Regions from separate parts of the Achromobacter sp. 1011811831 genome, predicted to be linked through region 4. Evidence: predicted binding sites of a transcription regulator. Region 4 holds the regulator's gene; each other region holds the start of a gene.
The links. Region 4 encodes FNR, which switches genes on or off when oxygen is low (the NO sensors DNR and NnrR bind a similar motif). Its sites were predicted from a motif close to TTGATNNNNATCAA; they were not measured.
Positions count from the first base shown of each region.

Region 1: a site for FNR is predicted at 1,704-1,717, ahead of cyoA (ubiquinol oxidase subunit II). Genes of this name have one in related genera too.
Region 2: a site for FNR is predicted at 1,754-1,767, ahead of AC6LJ9_RS10130 (universal stress protein). Genes of this name have one in related genera too.
Region 3: a site for FNR is predicted at 2,278-2,291, ahead of dsrO (sulfate reduction electron transfer complex DsrMKJOP subunit DsrO). Genes of this name have one in related genera too.

Region 1 covers NZ_JCBANG010000127.1:5,160-9,366, forward strand. Annotated here, with positions in the region: gene AC6LJ9_RS28440 (HAMP domain-containing histidine kinase) at 1-1,020, shown strand, start outside; gene AC6LJ9_RS28445 (response regulator transcription factor) at 1,023-1,574, shown strand; gene cyoA (ubiquinol oxidase subunit II) at 1,799-2,707, shown strand; gene cyoB (cytochrome o ubiquinol oxidase subunit I) at 2,710-4,207, shown strand, end outside.
Region 2 covers NZ_JCBANG010000019.1:15,239-19,445, reverse strand. Annotated here, with positions in the region: gene AC6LJ9_RS10135 (FUSC family protein) at 1-1,720, shown strand, start outside; gene AC6LJ9_RS10130 (universal stress protein) at 1,827-2,663, shown strand; gene AC6LJ9_RS10125 (MetQ/NlpA family ABC transporter substrate-binding protein) at 2,755-3,588, opposite strand; gene rocF (arginase) at 3,805-4,207, shown strand, end outside.
Region 3 covers NZ_JCBANG010000010.1:80,731-84,937, forward strand. Annotated here, with positions in the region: gene AC6LJ9_RS06315 (tetrathionate reductase subunit A) at 1-314, opposite strand, end outside; gene nrfD (NrfD/PsrC family molybdoenzyme membrane anchor subunit) at 391-1,425, opposite strand; gene dsrO (sulfate reduction electron transfer complex DsrMKJOP subunit DsrO) at 1,444-2,214, opposite strand; gene AC6LJ9_RS06330 (DNA-deoxyinosine glycosylase) at 2,463-3,068, opposite strand; gene AC6LJ9_RS06335 (pirin family protein) at 3,265-4,125, shown strand; gene greB (transcription elongation factor GreB) at 4,201-4,207, opposite strand, start outside.
Region 4 covers NZ_JCBANG010000089.1:6,036-10,242, reverse strand. Annotated here, with positions in the region: gene clpB (ATP-dependent chaperone ClpB) at 1-759, opposite strand, end outside; gene AC6LJ9_RS25265 (gamma-glutamylcyclotransferase family protein) at 899-1,372, shown strand; gene fnr (fumarate/nitrate reduction transcriptional regulator Fnr) at 1,469-2,197, shown strand; gene AC6LJ9_RS25255 (hypothetical protein) at 2,206-3,360, shown strand; gene AC6LJ9_RS25250 (MFS transporter) at 3,529-4,207, shown strand, end outside.

The DNA.
Region 1 (4,207 bases), on a different contig from region 4:
CTGCGGCACAGCCGCGACCTGTCCCACGTGACGGCCTTCGCCCACCTGCTGGTCGACATGGCGGTACTGGCCTGGATGGTGGGCTGGAGCGGCGGCATCGGCAATCCGTTCGGCATGATGTTCCTGATCCTGACGGCGCTGGCCGCGCTGGCGCTGCCGCGCAACTGGGCGCTGGCCGCCGCCGTGGCCGGCATCAGCGGCTATGTGCTGGCCGCGCTGTTCGGCCGGCCGCTGCAGGGCGGCATCGACGCGCACACCCTGCTGCTGTGGGGCCTGGGCGCCAACTTCCTGATTTCCGTGGTGGTGGTGCTGGTGTTCTCGACCCGCATGGCGGCCGACCTGCGCGCCCGCGAGCGCGAGCTGGCCAGGCTGCGCGAGCGCTTCACCCGCAATGAAGGCATCGTGGCCCTGGCCACGCACGCCGCCGCGATGGCCCACGAACTGAACACGCCGCTGGCCACCATGACCCTGCTGGCCGACGAGATCTCCGCCGAGGTCAAGGATCCCGACCTGCGCGCCGACGTGGCCACGCTGAGCCAGCTGCTGGCGCTGTGCCGGGAACGCATCCGCAATCTGGCTGTCCCAACCGCCGTGGACCTGGTCCGGGTGGTGGGCCAGTGGCGCCTGATCCGGCCCACCATCGACCTGCAGCGCTCTGGCAGCCTGCCGTCCAGCCTGCGGGTGGATCCGGCCATCGCCCACCTGCTGCAGGCGCTGCTGAACAATGCCGCCGACGCCGGCGAAGCCGCCGGCGCGCCGCGCGTGGACCTGCATCTGGAATATGGCTACGGTGCCCTGCGGGGCGAGGTGCGGGACTACGGCCAGGGCTTCGATCCCGACCAGACCCTGCTGCCGGCCACCAGCCTGTTCAACAGCGGCAAGCCGGGCGGCCTGGGCGTGGGCCTGGCGCTGTCGCACGCCACGGTCGAGCAGCTGGGCGGCGAAATGACCATGACGGCCGCCGAAGACGGGGGCACCCGCATCCGTTTCTATCTGCCTCTCGGCACTTCCGGGACCTGACTATGAACCCTACCGACCTTGGCCTGCTGATCGACGACGACGAGCTGTATGTGCGCACCCTGCAGCGCAGCCTTTCGCGTCGCGGCCTGGAAACCCGCACCGCCACCGGCATCGCCGAGGCGCTGCGCGTGGCCGAGGAGATCCGGCCGGCCTTCGCCCTGGTGGACCTGCGCCTGGGCGAGGACTCGGGCCTGACCCTGATCCGTCCCCTTCGTGCGCTGCGCGCCGACATGCGGATCCTGCTGGTCACCGGCTACGCCAGCGTGGCCACGGCGGTCGAGGCGATCAAGCGCGGCGCCGACGACTACCTGCCCAAGCCGGCCACCGCCCCCATGATCCTGCGCACCCTGGGCCTGGTGAAGCCGGAAAGCGTCGAGATCGAGGCCACCATGACCCCGCTGCACCGGCTGGAATGGGAACATATCCACCAGGCGCTGCACGAAACCGGCGGCAACGTCTCGGCCGCCGCCCGCCTGCTGGGCATGCACCGGCGCTCCCTGCAGCGCAAGCTGGCCAAGAAACCGGGGCCGGAACGCGAAGTGTTGCTGGATTGATTTGTGCAGGTGCGACATATCGTCGCACCCATCCACCGTCGCTACAGCCGCGCCGCTCCCTGGGAAAACCCTGAATCCCGCAATATGGGGCTGGCGCCACCCAGGGCAATGCGACCATTCGTCGCAGGCTTGACCCAGATCAAGTCGATAGGATGGAGGTTGCTGCCTCGCAGCATACCGTCTGCTGCGCTGCAGCATCTTCCACCTTCCATCCAAGGCTGTACGTGAAACACCCCCTCCTTGCGACCCTTACGCGCATTCTCGGCGTCGGCGCGGTCATGCTGCTTGGCGGCTGCAACATGGAAATCCTCTCCCCCAAGGGAGACATTGGCGCCCAGGAAAAGACGCTCCTGCTCACGGCCACCGGGCTCATGCTCATCGTCGTGATTCCCGTCCTTTTCATGATTGTGGGCTTCGCCTGGAAATACCGCGCGTCCAACACCAAAGCCGTTTACCAGCCCAAGTGGGCCCACTCCACCGCCATCGAGGTCGTGGTCTGGACCGTTCCCCTGATCATCGTCACGATCCTGGCCGTGATCACCTGGCGTTCGACCCATGCGCTGGACCCGTACAAGCCCCTGGTGTCGGAGCACAAGCCGGTCACCATCGAGGTGGTGTCGCTGGACTGGAAGTGGCTCTTCATCTACCCCGACTACGACATCGCGACGGTCAATGAGATCGCCTTCCCCGTGGACGTGCCGGTGAACTTCCGCATCACCTCGGCCTCGGTGATGAACTCGTTCTTCATTCCCCAGCTCGGCAGCCAGATCTATTCGATGGCGGGCATGGAAACCAAGCTGCACCTGAACGCGCGCGAACCCGGCACCTACGCCGGCATTTCCGCCAACTACAGCGGCGGCGGCTTCTCCGGCATGCGCTTCAAGGCCATCGCCACCTCGCAGGAAGGCTTCGACGAATGGGTCAAGCAAGCCAAGGCCGCGCCCCAGGCGCTGACGCCCGAGGTCTACCAGGAGCTGACCAAGCGCAGCGAGCGCAACCCGGTCGTGAAATACGCCTCGGTGCCGCCCGCCATGTTCGATTTCATCCTGGGCAAGACCATGTCCAAGATGGCAGGCGTGGAAGACGCCACGTGCACCCCCACGTCGAATAATCTGATCGCAGGAATCAACTGACAATGTTCGGGAAACTCACCCTAGAGGCCATTCCGTACCATGAACCCATCGTCATGGTTACGCTGGCCGCCGTGTGCCTGGGGGGCCTCGCGCTCTTCGGCGCCATCACCTACTTCGGCAAGTGGAAGTACCTGTGGACGGAATGGCTGACCTCCGTCGACCACAAGCGCATCGGCGTGATGTACATCATCGTCGCCCTGATCATGCTGCTGCGCGGCTTCGCCGACGCCATCATGATGCGCACCCAGCTGGCGGTGGCCTCGGCCGATTCCGCCGGCTTCCTGCCTCCGCACCACTACGACCAGATCTTCACCGCCCACGGCGTCATCATGATCTTCTTCATGGCGATGCCCTTCATCACCGGGCTGATGAACATCGTGGTGCCGCTGCAGATCGGCGCCCGCGACGTGGCCTACCCGTTCCTGAACTCGCTGAGCTTCTGGCTGTTCGGCGCCGGCGTCGTGCTGATGATGGTCTCGCTGTTCGTGGGCGAGTTCGCCGCCACCGGCTGGCTGGCCTATCCGCCGCTGTCCGGGCTGGACTACAGCCCTAGCGTCGGGGTGGACTACTACATCTGGGCCTTGCAGATATCCGGCCTGGGGACCACGCTTTCCGGCATCAACTTCATCGTGACCATCCTGCGCATGCGCGCGCCGGGCATGAGCCTGATGAAGATGCCGATCTTCACCTGGACCTCGCTGGTCACCAACGTCCTGATCGTCGCCGCCTTCCCCGTGCTGGCCGCCACGCTCGCGCTGCTGACCGCCGACCGCTACCTGGGCACGCACTTCTTCACGAACGACATGGGCGGCAACGTCATGATGTACGTGAACCTGATCTGGATCTGGGGCCACCCCGAGGTCTACATCCTGGTGCTGCCGGCTTTCGGCGTGTACTCGGAAGTGGTCGCCACCTTCGCCCGCAAGACGCTGTTCGGCTACAAGTCCATGGTCTACGCAACGGCCGCCATCGGCGTGCTGTCGTTCCTGGTCTGGCTGCACCACTTCTTCACCATGGGCGCGGGAGCCGACGTCAATGCCTTCTTCGGCATAGCGACAATGATCATCTCGATCCCGACCGGGGCCAAGATCTTCAACTGGCTGTTCACCATCTACCGCGGCCGCCTGCGCATCACCACGCCGGTGCTGTGGACGCTGGGCTTCATGATCGTGTTCGTCATCGGCGGCATGACCGGCGTGATGCTGGCCATCCCCGGCGTGTCGTTCGTGCTGCACAACAGCCTGTTCCTGATCGCGCACTTCCACAACACCATCATCGGCGGCGTGGTTTTCGGCTGCATCGCCGGCATGACCTACTGGTTCCCCAAGGCCTTCGGCTTCACGCTCAACGAGCGCCTGGGCCGCTATTCGTTCTACTGCTGGTTCGTCGGCTTCTTCCTGGCCTTCATGCCCCTGTACATCCTGGGCTTCAAGGGCATGACGCGTCGCCTGAACCACTACGACAACCCCGAATGGCAACCCTATCTGCTGGTCGCCCTGG
Region 2 (4,207 bases), on a different contig from region 4:
GCCCACGCTGGTCGAGAGCCTGCGCTACGCGCTGTTCTTCGTCGCGGGCGCATCGTGGGCGATCCTGATGACGGCGCTGGTGTGGCGCCGCCGTCCCTGGAAGGACGCCACGCTGGCCGTGGCCCATTGCTATCGCGGGCTGGCCGATTTCGCCGACGCGCTGGCGGGCATGTATTCCGGCCTGCGCCCCGAGACTGGCGCGCCGGCATGGAGCGCCGTGTCCCGCTCTCAGCGCGCCGCGCTGCGGGCCGCGCTGGAGGCGGCGCGTAACCGCATCGGCGAAGTGCAAGGCGCACGTCCCTCGCGCCGCACCCGCGCGCGGCAGCTGTATTACCTGCTCGACCGGGCCGAGGACAGTTTCATCGCCCTGGTCGCCGCCGCCGACCTGCTCGAATCGAACGCGCCTCGCTGGCAGGGACGCAATGCCGGCGCTCACCTGTGCCACGCCTTGCACCGCTACGCCAGCATATGCAATGCCATCGCCGGCACATCGGACGCCGCCGACGCGCGCCAGGCGGATCGCCTGCGCGAGCGGCTGGAACGCTACGGCGCCGATCTGCGTGAATTGCGCGGCCCCGCGCTCGCGCACGCACCCGAGCTGGCAAGCGTCATTCCGGTGCTGGACCGGCTGCAGCAGTCCGCCCAGTCCGTCCGGCAGGCGCTGTTCGATGCCGCCGAGCTGCCGACCGGCGCGGCATCCGGCTCGGCCGCCGCGCCGGCGCGGCAAGCCTGGAACACGCTGCGCCAGAATCTGCGGCTGGAGTCGGACGCCCTGCGCCATGCCTTGCGCGTGGGCATCGGCGCCACGCTGGCCGTCGCCTTGTCGCGCAGCTTCGCCGTCAACCACGGCTACTGGATGTCGCTGACCCTGGTCTTCATCCTGCAACCCTATTTCGCCGCCACCTGGCAGCGCACCGTGGAACGCGTGCTGGGCAGCGTCGCGGGCGCGATCGGCGCCTCCTTGCTGGGCCTGCTGCTGAGCACGCCGCTTTCCGTCGCGCTGGCCGTGCTGCCGATCGCGCTGGGTACGTTTGCCGCGCGCACGGTGAACTACGCGCTGTTCACATTTTTCCTGACCTCGCAGTTCGTGCTGGTCAGCCATATCCAGCAGCCGGACCTGCACGAACCGGAACTGGCCGCGCTGCGCGCCTTCAACAGCGTGCTGGGCGCCGCGCTGGCGCTGCTGATCGGCTTTCTGCTGTGGCCGGAGAAGGCGCCCCGCGAACTGGCCGGCGCGCTGGCGCGCGCGCTGCAACGACACGCCGATTATGTGCTGGCGCTCATCCGGGAGAAAAGCGGCGAACAGGCGGACTCGCCACGCCGCATCGTCGAACTGCGCCGGCAGGCCTGCCTGGCGGCCGACAATGCCCAGGCGTCGCTGGAACGGCTGCAGCAGAACCCCCTGCATCGCGACAGCAAGGTCGACACGGCCGAAACCCTGCTCAACGCCATGCGCCGGGTGACCGCCGCCGGCACCGTGCTGGAAATCCAGCCCGCCCTGCCTGTGGACAGCGAGGCGGCATCCGCGCTGCGCGACTATGGCGAGACCCTGGCGCGGGCCCTGCACCCGCGCGACGGCGAACCGGAACCCGGCGGCCGGGTCATGCCGGTGCCGCTGGCGGTGGGCCAGGCGCAGCCCGGCCTGCCGGAACCCCTGGAACGCATCGCCCGCCAGGCGCGGCAGGTCCAACAGCTGCGCGACAAGCTGCAGCAAGCCTAGGACTTGCGCAGGAAGGGGCAAACTGAGGCCGGCTTGACGTGCGTCAAGCGCCGGCCGGCGCGAACGCGCAACGATAGAGCCAACGCAAGTTCACTCAGGAGGCTCTATGTACCGCCGCATTTCCGTCCATCTGGACCATGGTTTCGACTGCAAGCGCCGCACCCAGGCAGCCATCAGCCTGGCCAAACGCCATCAGGCGGAACTGGTCGGCATCTACGCCACCTCCGCCCCGCCGCAGTACTACTACGGCGAATCGGTGCTGATGTCGCGGGCGCTGAATGTCATGAAGGACTTGCAGGCGCAAGGCCGCGACACCGTCCAGAATGCGTTCCTGGCGGCGGCTTCGCAGGCGGACATCCCCGCCCAGGTCCGCAGCGACGACACCTCGCCCAGCGCCTGCGTGGCGCAGCAAGGACGCGTCAGCGACCTGATCATCGTCAGCCAGCTGAACCGCGACGATGTCGAGGCCGCCCATGAGAACGAATTCGTCGAGCAGACCCTGCTGACCGCCGGCCGGCCGGTCCTGGTCGTGCCGTCCAGCGGACATTTTCCGGTGATCGGCGAGCGCGTGCTGTATTGCTGGGACGGCAGCCGCGAATCGGCCCGCGCGCTGGCGGATGCCGCGCCGGTCCTGCGCATGGCGGACCACCTGGTCGTGCTGACGATGGACGAAGGCGCGGCCACGCGGGGCGCCGGATCGGCCAGCTTCGACGACCTGGCCAGCTACTGCGAAGCCCAGGGCATGCCCCGGCCCGAGCATGTGCGCCGCGACATCAAGGGTGTGGGCGTGGGCAGCACCATCCTCAACGCGGCGGCCGACTACAGCGCTGACCTGATCGTCATGGGCGCCTATGGTCACAGCAAGCTCAGGGAGTGGGCCATGGGCGGCGCGACCGCCTCGATCCTGAAGACCATGACCGTGCCGATCATGTTCTCGCACTGAGCGACTGCCAGCTGCTCCCGAGCCCCTGCGCATGCAGGGGCTTTTTGTTGTTGGCGAGCAGGCCTGGACGCGGCTGCCCTGCCACGCCACGCTACCAGGGAAAGTCGATCAGGTCACCATACAGCCGCCGCAGCGTGGCCTTGACCTCGGGCGAGCCCTGATAGATGGCGATGAACTTCAGCAGCCTCGGATCGTTGGCGCGCTCGGGCGTGGTGACCCAGCGGATCGCGTAGCGGCGAACGGAATCGGGGCTGTTATTGTCGAAACCCAGGCAGTCCTGATCGCTCAGGCCGGCCTGCCTGGCGAAGGAGGGATACGTGACCGAAGCCGTCACGTCATCGAAGGTGCGGGCCGATTGCGCGCCTTCGACAGGCACGAGTTTCAGGCGCTTGGGATTGAGCCTCACGTCTTCCACCGCCGCCATGTTGCCCACGCCGGGCTTCAGGCCGATCAGTCCCATGGACTGCAGCAGCAGCAAGGCTCGGCCCGTGTTGACTGGATCGTTCGGCACCGCGACGGTGGCGCCCTCGGGCAGCGGCTCGCCCCGCTTCAGCTTCTTGGAATACAGACCGATGATGGTCGAATAGCCATAGGCGATCGGCACCAAGTTCACGCCTCGGCGCACATTGAACACCTGCAGGAACGGCTCGTGCTGGAAGAAATTGGCATCCACCGAGCCATCGGCCACCGCGATATTGGGCAGCACCCAGTCATTGAACTCCACCAGCTTGACCTCCAGCCCCTGCTGGGCGGCCAACGCGATGGCTTTCTCGGTCGCCTCGTTGGCCAGGGCCGGAACCACGCCGATGCGCAGCGGCTTCTGCTGGGCCGCGGCGGGAAGCGCGCAAGCCATGGCGGCCAGCGCCAGCGCGACCGCAAGACGGGGCCGCAGGAAGGAAAGAAGGGGCGGGAACAAGCGGATCATGGGCATGAATATGAAAAAATGGGCGCCAGCGCTGCCGGCTTTCGGTCCATTGTGCCCCAAACGCCCGCATTGCCGTGGCAATGCCCTCTGTCACGCCATGGCAATGCGGGCGCGGGCGCGACGGCGCTAAGATGTGTCCACCATGCCGGCCCGCGCCGCGCTGGCGGCGGCTTCTTGCGCCGCCTGATTCTGTCTTTCCTTTCCGGAGTCCGCCACGTGCAGAAAACCGCCAAGCCGACCACCCCTACCCTGCCTCGCAGCATCGCGCTGATCGGCGCGCCCACCGACATCGGCGCCGGCGCGCGCGGCGCCTCCATGGGACCGGAAGCCCTGCGCGTCGCCGGCCTGGGCCCCGTCATCGAGGCGCAGGGCTTCGAGGTCGAGGACCGTGGCAATCTGTATGGCCCGGCCAATCCGTGGCAGCCTCCCGTCGACGGCTACCGCCATCTGGCCGAAGTGGCCGCCTGGAACCGCGCGGTCCACGATGCGGTATATGCCGAACTGCGGCAAGGCAAGCTGCCCATCCTGCTGGGCGGCGACCACTGCCTGGGCATCGGCTCGATCAGCGCCGTGTCGCGCCACTGCCGCGACAGCGGCAAGAAACTGCGGGTGCTGTGGC
Region 3 (4,207 bases), on a different contig from region 4:
AGGCGCACGCCGCACTGCGTCCAGCAGCCCAGGCAGCTCGACGGGCTGACCGTCTGTCCCGGCTGGGCGCTCAGCACGCCGGAGACCGGGTCGATGCGGAATTCGGGCGTCAGCGAATTGCCGCGCACCGCATGCGCCGTGGGCGCGCCGGCCGTGCCCTGCGCCAGGCCCTTGACGGCCTTGACCACCGTCTCGCCGTAGCCGGCGGCGAACGCGGCCATGCCGCCCGCCACCACGCCGCCGCGCAGCATCAGCTTGCGCCGGGCTTCGTCGCGCGGCTGTTCCTGGGTCGATTCCGGCGCATCCTGCGCCATGCCGGGCTTGCCGGTCTTGTCGTCTTCGTGTTGCTTGTCCATAGCTACTCTTTCCTCAATCCTTGCTGCCGCCGGCTCAGGCCGACACGCCGCGGTCGCGGGCCGGGAACAGTTCCAGCGCGTAAGTCACCGCCGCGACCAGCGCCACGCACAGACCCAGCACGCCCGCCATGCCCAGCAGCCCGTCGCTGCCCCAGGGCATGTCGTACAGGTACAGGCCGGCGCCATACTTGGGCACGCCCTGCACGCTCATGAACACCACCCAGCGGAAGATCCAGGCCGCCGCCAGCATGGTCAGCGCCAGCGCGCCCGAGGCCAGCGGCGTGGCCAGCACGCGGGCCGGCTTCTGCAGCAGGCCGACGATGCAGAAGCCCGTGGCGACCGCGCCGGCCAGGCTGATGCGCCAGATCGGGAATTCGCGGAACAGGCGCAGCGCGGCCTCGAACGACGGGTCCACGCCCAGCAGGCCCAGCACGGCCCAGGCCCCCGCGCCCAGCGCCATCAGCACCACCGCGCTCAGGCTGAGCTGGCGCAGCATGTCCACCGGCAGCGCCTTGAGCCCGCCGGGCAGCCAGCGCGCCACCAGGAACATGGCGCCCAGCGCGCCCAGCCAGGCGGTCAGCGCGAAGTTCACCGGCAGGAACACCGTGTGCCACAGCGGCCGCGAGCGCAGCACCATGACCTCGGCGCCGGTGTAGACCAGGATGGACACGGCCGACAGGGCCAGCGCCACGCCCAGCAGGCGCATCAGGCCCGTGCGGCCCCACCACCAGGCCGCGCCGAACAGCACGGCCAGCCCCACGAAGCAGGGCAGCAGCAAGGCGCCCAGCCACATCCACGACCAGGGCGTGGCATGCGCGTAGAAATGCCAGAAGCGGCCCGGCTGGTGCAGGTCGGCCAGCAGCGAGATGGGCGCGGCGATGGCGCTGACCAGCAGCACCGCCACCGCCGACGGCAGCAGCCGCCGCGCCGGCGAGCCGGGCCGGCCAAAGGCCGCGAAGGCCGCCGTCAGCGCCGTCGTGGCGCTGATGCCGACCAGGAAGAAATACTGCACGGCCCAGGGTAGCCAGGCGGCGTCGTAGACCGGCGTGAGCAATTCAGAAATCTGCATGAAAATCCCCTTCCCGTCTCAATGTCCGCCGGCCAGGCGCACGCCGCCCTGCCCGTCCACCTGATGCACGAACGCGTCGGGCAGCCCGATGTAATAGACGTGCGGATCGGTCTTCATCTCGGGCTTGAGCACCTTGATGTCGGCCTTGTTCTCGGCCATCAGGCGCGAGATCGCGCTGTCCGGATCGTTCAGGTCGCCGATGATGCGCGCGCCGCCCACGCAGCTTTCCACGCAGGCCGGCAGCAGGCCGACCTCCAGCCGGTGCTCGCAGAACGTGCACTTGTCGGCGGTCTGGGTCTCGTGATTGATGAAGCGCGCGTCATACGGACAGGCCTGCACGCAATAGGCGCAGCCCACGCAGCGCTCGTTGTCGACCAGCACGATGCCGTCCTCGCGCTGGAAGGTGGCCTGCACCGGACAGACCGGCACACAGGGCGGGTTGTCGCAGTGGTTGCACAGGCGCGGCAGCATGACCATGGCGGCCTGCCCCTGGTCGGGCACGACCTCGTACTGCAGCACGGTGGTGCGGAACTGCCCAATCGGCGGCTGGTTCTCCAGCGAACAGCTGACCGTACAGGACTGGCAGCCGATGCACTTGCGCATGTCCACCAGCATGCCATAGCGCTTGCCGGCCATGCCCGGCCGCCGAGGCGGCTGGCCGTTGATGCCGGGCATGGCCTCGGCGTGTATCGGTATGACGGTGGCCGCGGCCCCCAGCCCGAGCAATCCCTTCAGGAAGCCTCGCTTGCCCGGGAGAGGGGTTTCCGGGGGGCTTGGGGGGGTACGCATATGCTTCTCCGTGCTTTCAGCTAGTTGTAGGAATTAACTTATCACCCGGAGTTATATAGAGCGTTGACCTGGATCAATTCAGGGACGGAATGTCGGGGAAAACGCAGTCCGGCCACGCCTGGACGCACGTGGACGCTCGCGAATGCCCGGAGACGGGAGACGGGAGACGGATGAGGTGTGACGGCCACGCGCGACAGGCGACGGCGGGCGGCGCCATCCGCCTGGCGAAAAGGAACGGGCGTGGGCGTTCAGCCCTGCCCGGCGGGCAGACTCAAGCCGGGTCGCCAGGCGGCCAGCTTCTGCTCATAGCTGATGGCGGCATGCGCCGGGCTGGTCGACGGCAGGTCCAGGCAGACGAGCCGGTCGGCCAGCGCGGCCGGCAGCGCTGGCAGCACCTGGCGCCGGAACAGGCTGGCGGCCTTGCCGCCGTTCAGGCAGACGCGGCGCAGCTGCGGATGCGCGCGCAGGAAGCCGGCGAAATCGTTGGGCACCGCGTTGCGGATGTCGGCGTCCAGGCTGCCTTCGCGCTCGCAGCCTTGTAGCACGTCCCACAAGGCCACGCCGGCCCGCGTCAACCGCTCCAGCCGCAGGGCATAGTCCAGCGCCGGATCGAAGCCCAGGATCTCGGCCGCGATCGGCCAGAAGGCGTTGCGCGGATGCGCGTAATAGCGCCCCTGGCGCAGCGAGATGGCGCCGGGCATGGAACCCAGCACCAGCACCCTGGCGTGCGGCGCCGTCACCGGGGCGAAGCCTTGCAGGACCGGCGCGTCCGCCGGCGCCACGCCGTCCCGCGCGCGGCGCGCGGCCTGGCTGGCGGGCCGCTCGGCGGCAGGGGCGCTGTCTGTCTTTTTCATGCCGCAAGGATAGCGCGCCGTTCGCGGAGGCCGATTGCCGGACGCTGGAAACCCGATGCGCGATGCCGCGCCCGTGATCGTCCGATGGATGGAACGGTGCTTGCCAACGGCGGCACTACCGCAATGCCCGGGCCGCCCTTATCTTCTTACTCATGACGAACGGCCCCGCAGGGGCCGCGCAACAGGAACTGACACCATGAAGAAGATCCTCGGCCTGCACGCCAGCCCCCGTCCCCACTGGGTGGGCGACGGCTTTCCGGTGCGCTCGCTGTTCTCGTACAACGACCAGGACAAGGCCACCAGCCCCTTCCTGCTGCTGGACTATGCCGGCCCGGCGCATTTCGAGCCGGCTGAGCGTCCGCGCGGCGTGGGCCAGCACCCGCATCGCGGCTTCGAAACCGTGACCATCGTCTACAGCGGCGAGGTCGAGCACCGCGACTCCGCCGGCAACGGCGGCGTCATCGGTCCCGGCGACGTGCAGTGGATGACTGCCGCCTCGGGCATCCTGCACGAGGAATTCCATTCCGACGCGTTCACGCGCCAGGGCGGCGAACTGGAAATGGTGCAGCTGTGGGTCAACCTGCCCGCCAAGGACAAGATGGGGCCGGCCGGCTACCAGGGCATCCTGGCCGCCGAGATCCCGTCCGTGGACCTGCCCGACGGCGCCGGCACGCTGCGCGTGATCGCCGGCAGCTATGCGGGCCACGCCGGGCCGGCGCGCACCCATACGCCGATGGATGTGTGGGACGTGCGGCTGGCGGCTGGCAAGTCGGCGCGCTTTCCGCTCGCCTCGGGCCGCAACAGCATGCTGGTGGTGCTGCGCGGCACGCTGCTGGTCAACGGCGCATCGGTGGCGCGCGATGCGCAGCTGGCGCTGTTCTCGAGGGACGGCGAGGACATCACGGTCGAGGCCAACAACGACGCCGTCTTCCTGGTGCTGTCGGGCGAGCCGATCGACGAGCCAGTGGTGGGTTACGGCCCGTTCGTGATGAACACGCAGGCGGAAATCGTGCAGGCCTTCCAGGACTTCCAGTCTGGCCGGTATAGCCAGCACTAGGAACCTCCCTCAACCTTGCGCTTCCCTGTGGCGCCCCCGAAAAGGGCGCCACAGCTGCTGCATGCCCGGCGGGCATCAACCC
Region 4 (4,207 bases):
TTCGCCGCGGAACTTGGCGCCGGCCAGCAGCGCGGCCAGGTCCAGCGACAGCACGCGCTTGCCGCGCAGCGTCTCGGGCACTTCGTCGTTGACGATGCGCTGCGCCAGGCCTTCGACGATGGCGGTCTTGCCGACGCCGGGTTCGCCGATCAGCACGGGGTTGTTCTTGGTGCGGCGCTGCAGGATCTGGATGGTGCGGCGGATCTCGTCGTCGCGGCCGATCACCGGATCGAGCTTGCCCTGGCGGGCGCGCTCGGTCAGGTCCATCGTGTACTTGGACAGGGCCTCGCGATTGGACTCGCCCTCGGCGGCGGACACCGACTCGCCGCCGCGCACGGCGTCGATGGCGGCTTCCAGCGCCTTCTTCTGCAGGCCGGCCTCTTGCAGGATGCGGCCGGCCGGGCCCTTGTCGTCGGCCAGCGCCAGCAGGAACAGCTCGCTGGCGATGTAGGTGTCGCCGCGGCGCGCGGCTTCCTTGTCGGTGCGCGTCAGCACGCCCTGCAGCTCGCGGCCGACCTGGACGTTGTCGTCGCCCTGCACCTGCGGCAGGGACTTGAGCGCCTGCTCGATGGCCGGCTGCAGCCGGTTCACGGCGACGCCGGCGCGCGCCAGCAGGCTGCCGGCCCCGCTGTCGGCATCGGACAGCAGCGCAGACAGCACATGTATGGGCTCTATGTAGGGATGATCGTTGCGGGCGGCCAGGCTCTGGGCGTCCGCCAATGCCTGTTGGAACTTGGTGGTAAGTTTGTCGAATCGCATAGTGGTCGTTTGGCTTGTTGAGGAGCCTGACCGATGCATCGCCGGCTGGCTCGATGACCTGAATATGTGGCCGGAGCAGGGAATTTCAAGACCCTGACGGCCTTGCGGACTCTATCGACGTGCGGCAACCTGAGGAATCATGAGCATATACGTTTTTGTCTACGGCACGCTACGCGCGGGCGAGATCAACGACCTGGAGCGCACCGCCTCCGACCGCGGCCTGCCGGCGGTACGGCGGGTCGGCGCGGCCAGCGTGCCGGGCCGGCTGGTCGACTTCGGCGCCTGGCCCGGCCTGATTCCCGTGGCTGACGGGCGTCGCGTCCTAGGAGATATCTATCAGGTCGAGCCGGCCCATATCCACTTGATGGACGAAATCGAGGACTACCATCCCGGCCGGCCCGGCTGCTTCCTGCGCCGCGACGTGCTGGCGCGCCTCGCACAGCCCGGCCCGGACGGCGCGGAGCTGTCCTGCCAGTACTACCCGATCGATCCCGCCTTGCGGGGCGCCGCCAGCGACATCGCGGCCGTCGACCAGGTCACGGACTGGATCCTTCACCGACGCGCCGGGAACGCTTGCGCGACGTTCATGTCCAAGGACGCCGCGCGCAGGTAAGACACCCGTAGTAACAACGGACTACAATAGCAATTGTCATCAAGCTTCCTGCCCGCACCGGCTACCCGCCGCTCGACGGGCGCTATAGAGGTCACTATGCAAAAACGGGTCCCCGTTGCCCCTGATGCCGCCCATTGCTCCACGTGTATGCTGGGACACGTGTGCGTGCCTGTGGGCATGGCAGCCGCCGAAGTAGAAAAGCTGGACGAACTGGTGAAGGAACGCGTGCGCCTTGAAAAGGGCAAGACGCTGTACTCGCTGGATCACCCCCTTGATGCGGTCTATGGCGTGCGCTTCGGCAGCCTGAAGACGCAGCTCGAAGACGCGACTGGCCAGATCCAGATCACCGGTTTCCATCTGCCCGGCGAGATCGTCGGCATGGACGGCATGCTCGACGGCAAGCACGTGTCGGCCGCCATCGCGCTGGAAGACTCCGAAGTCTGTGTCATTCGCCTGAATGAAGTCGACCGCGTCTCCGCCCACCTGCCCTCGCTGCAGCAGCAGTTCCGCCGTCTGATGAGCCGCGAGATCACGCGTTCGCACCAGATGCTGGCCTCGCTGGGCTCGATGCGTTCCGAACAGCGCCTGGCGGCGTTCCTGTTGAACCTGTCGCAGCGCTATGCCTCGCTGGGCTATTCGTCCACCGAGTTCGTGCTGCGCATGAGCCGCGAGGAAATCGGCAACTACCTGGGCCTGACGCTGGAAACGGTGAGCCGGCTGTTCTCGCGCTTCGCCCGCGACGGACTGATCCGCATCAACCAGCGCGAAGTCCGCATCCTCGACCAGCCTGCGCTCAAGCAGCTGCTGGGCCAAGAAAGCTGCTGAAGCCGCCCATGCGCCGCGCGCGCGCCTTCCTGCCGGCCGCCAGCCTGATGCTGGCGGCGTTGGCGGCCCCGCTCGCAGCCGCCGCGCAGACGCCCCTGCCCGATCCCTACGACTACGACGAAGCCGCGCCCGCGCCCAAGCCGGCCAAGCCGGCGCGCTGGCAGACCGTCGAGCTGGGCAAGCCGGGCCATCGCTACAAGATCCCGGTCTACGCCAACCGCCCGCTGGGCAAGGGCGAACTGGCCGACATCAAGCAGGTGGTGGTGGTGATCCACGGCGTCAAGCGCGACGCCGACCGCTATTACGAATACGTGGCCGACCTGCTGGAACGCAATCCGGAGCGCGCGCGCGACACGCTGGTGCTGGCGCCGCGTTTTTCCGGTTCCATCGATTCCGGCTTCGCCGGCATGGCCGCCTGGCGCAAGGCCAGCTGGGAAGAAGGCGAGGACAGCGTGCAGGCCGCCGGCCGGCCGGCGCCGGTCAGCTCGTTCCAGGTCCTGGACGACCTGCTGCGCAGCCTGGACGACCGCCAGCGCCTGCCCGCGCTGGCCGGCATCGTGCTGGCCGGCCATTCCGGCGGCGCGCAGCTGGTGCAGCGCTACGCCGTGCTGAACAACGTCGACGGCCCGCTGCGCCGCGACGGGCTGGCGCTGCGCTACGTGATCGCCAACCCCTCTTCCTACCTGTACCTGACCAACGAGCGGCCACGCCCGGACGGCAAGGGCTACGCGCCCTACGAGCGCGGCATCTGCCCCACCTACAACCAGTACAAGTACGGCACCGACAAGCTGCCCGCCTACGCCCGCGGCCAGGAGGAATCCCGGCTGTTCGTGCGCTACGCGGCGCGCGACGTCACCTACCTGCTGGGCGGCGCCGACAACAACCCCGAGCACCGCCTGCTGGACAAGACCTGCGGCGCCGAGGCCCAGGGCTCCACGCGGCTGGCGCGCGGCACCGCCTACCTGCAATACGAGTTCCTGCTCGCATCGCGCGGCAGCAAGCCGGTCACTCTGCACCGCGCCGGCTACGAAGTGCGCGGCGTGGGCCACGACGGCAAGAACATGTTCGGCTCGGAATGCGGCGCCCAGGTCCTGTTGGGCGAAGGCGCGCGCGGGACGGACAGGGCCGCGCCCTGCGAGCCGATCAAGCCGCGCGGCAAGTAGCGCCCGCCCGGCGTCGTCCAGGGCGCCCCCCAAAATGACAGCAAGCTGAATGCCGCCTCGGCGGCGCGTGCAATTTCGCGCGGCCGGGAGCAATATAGGGACATGCCGGCGGCGGCGCGCTTGCGGCCGCGCCGGCGTTTCCCATTCCGGCAAGCAGCAAGGACTGCCATGACGCACACGCATCTGGATGTCGCCGACGCGAAGCGCCGCATCAAGGCCATTTTCGTCGGTTCCATGGGCAACCTGGTCGAGTGGTACGACTTCTACGCCTACACCGCCTTCGCGCTGTACTTCGCCCCCGCCTTCTTCCCCTCGCACGATCCCGTCGTCCAGCAGCTCAACGCCGCCACGCTGTTCGCGGCCGGCTTCATCGTGCGACCGCTGGGCGGCTGGCTGTTCGGGCATATCGCCGACCGGCACGGCCGGCGGCTGTCGCTGATGGTGTCGGTGGGCATGATGTGCGTGGGCTCGCTGATCATCGCCCTCACGCCCACCTACGCCTCCATCGGCCTGGCGGCGCCGGCGCTGCTGGCGCTGGCGCGCGTGATCGAGGGGCTGAGCCTGGGCGGGGAATACGGCGCCAGCGCCACCTACCTGACCGAGATCGCCGACGCCGAGCACCGCGGCTTCTATTCCAGCTTCCAGTATGTGACGCTGATCGGCGGCCAGCTCAGCGCCATCCTGGTGCTGTTGCTGCTGCAGAACGTGTTCCTGACTCACCAGCAGCTGGTGGATTGGGGCTGGCGCATCCCCTTCGTGATCGGCGCGCTGCTTGCCATCGTGACCGCCTTCATGCGGCGCGACATGCCCGAGACCGACTCCTACAAGGCCGCCAGCAAGACCCAGC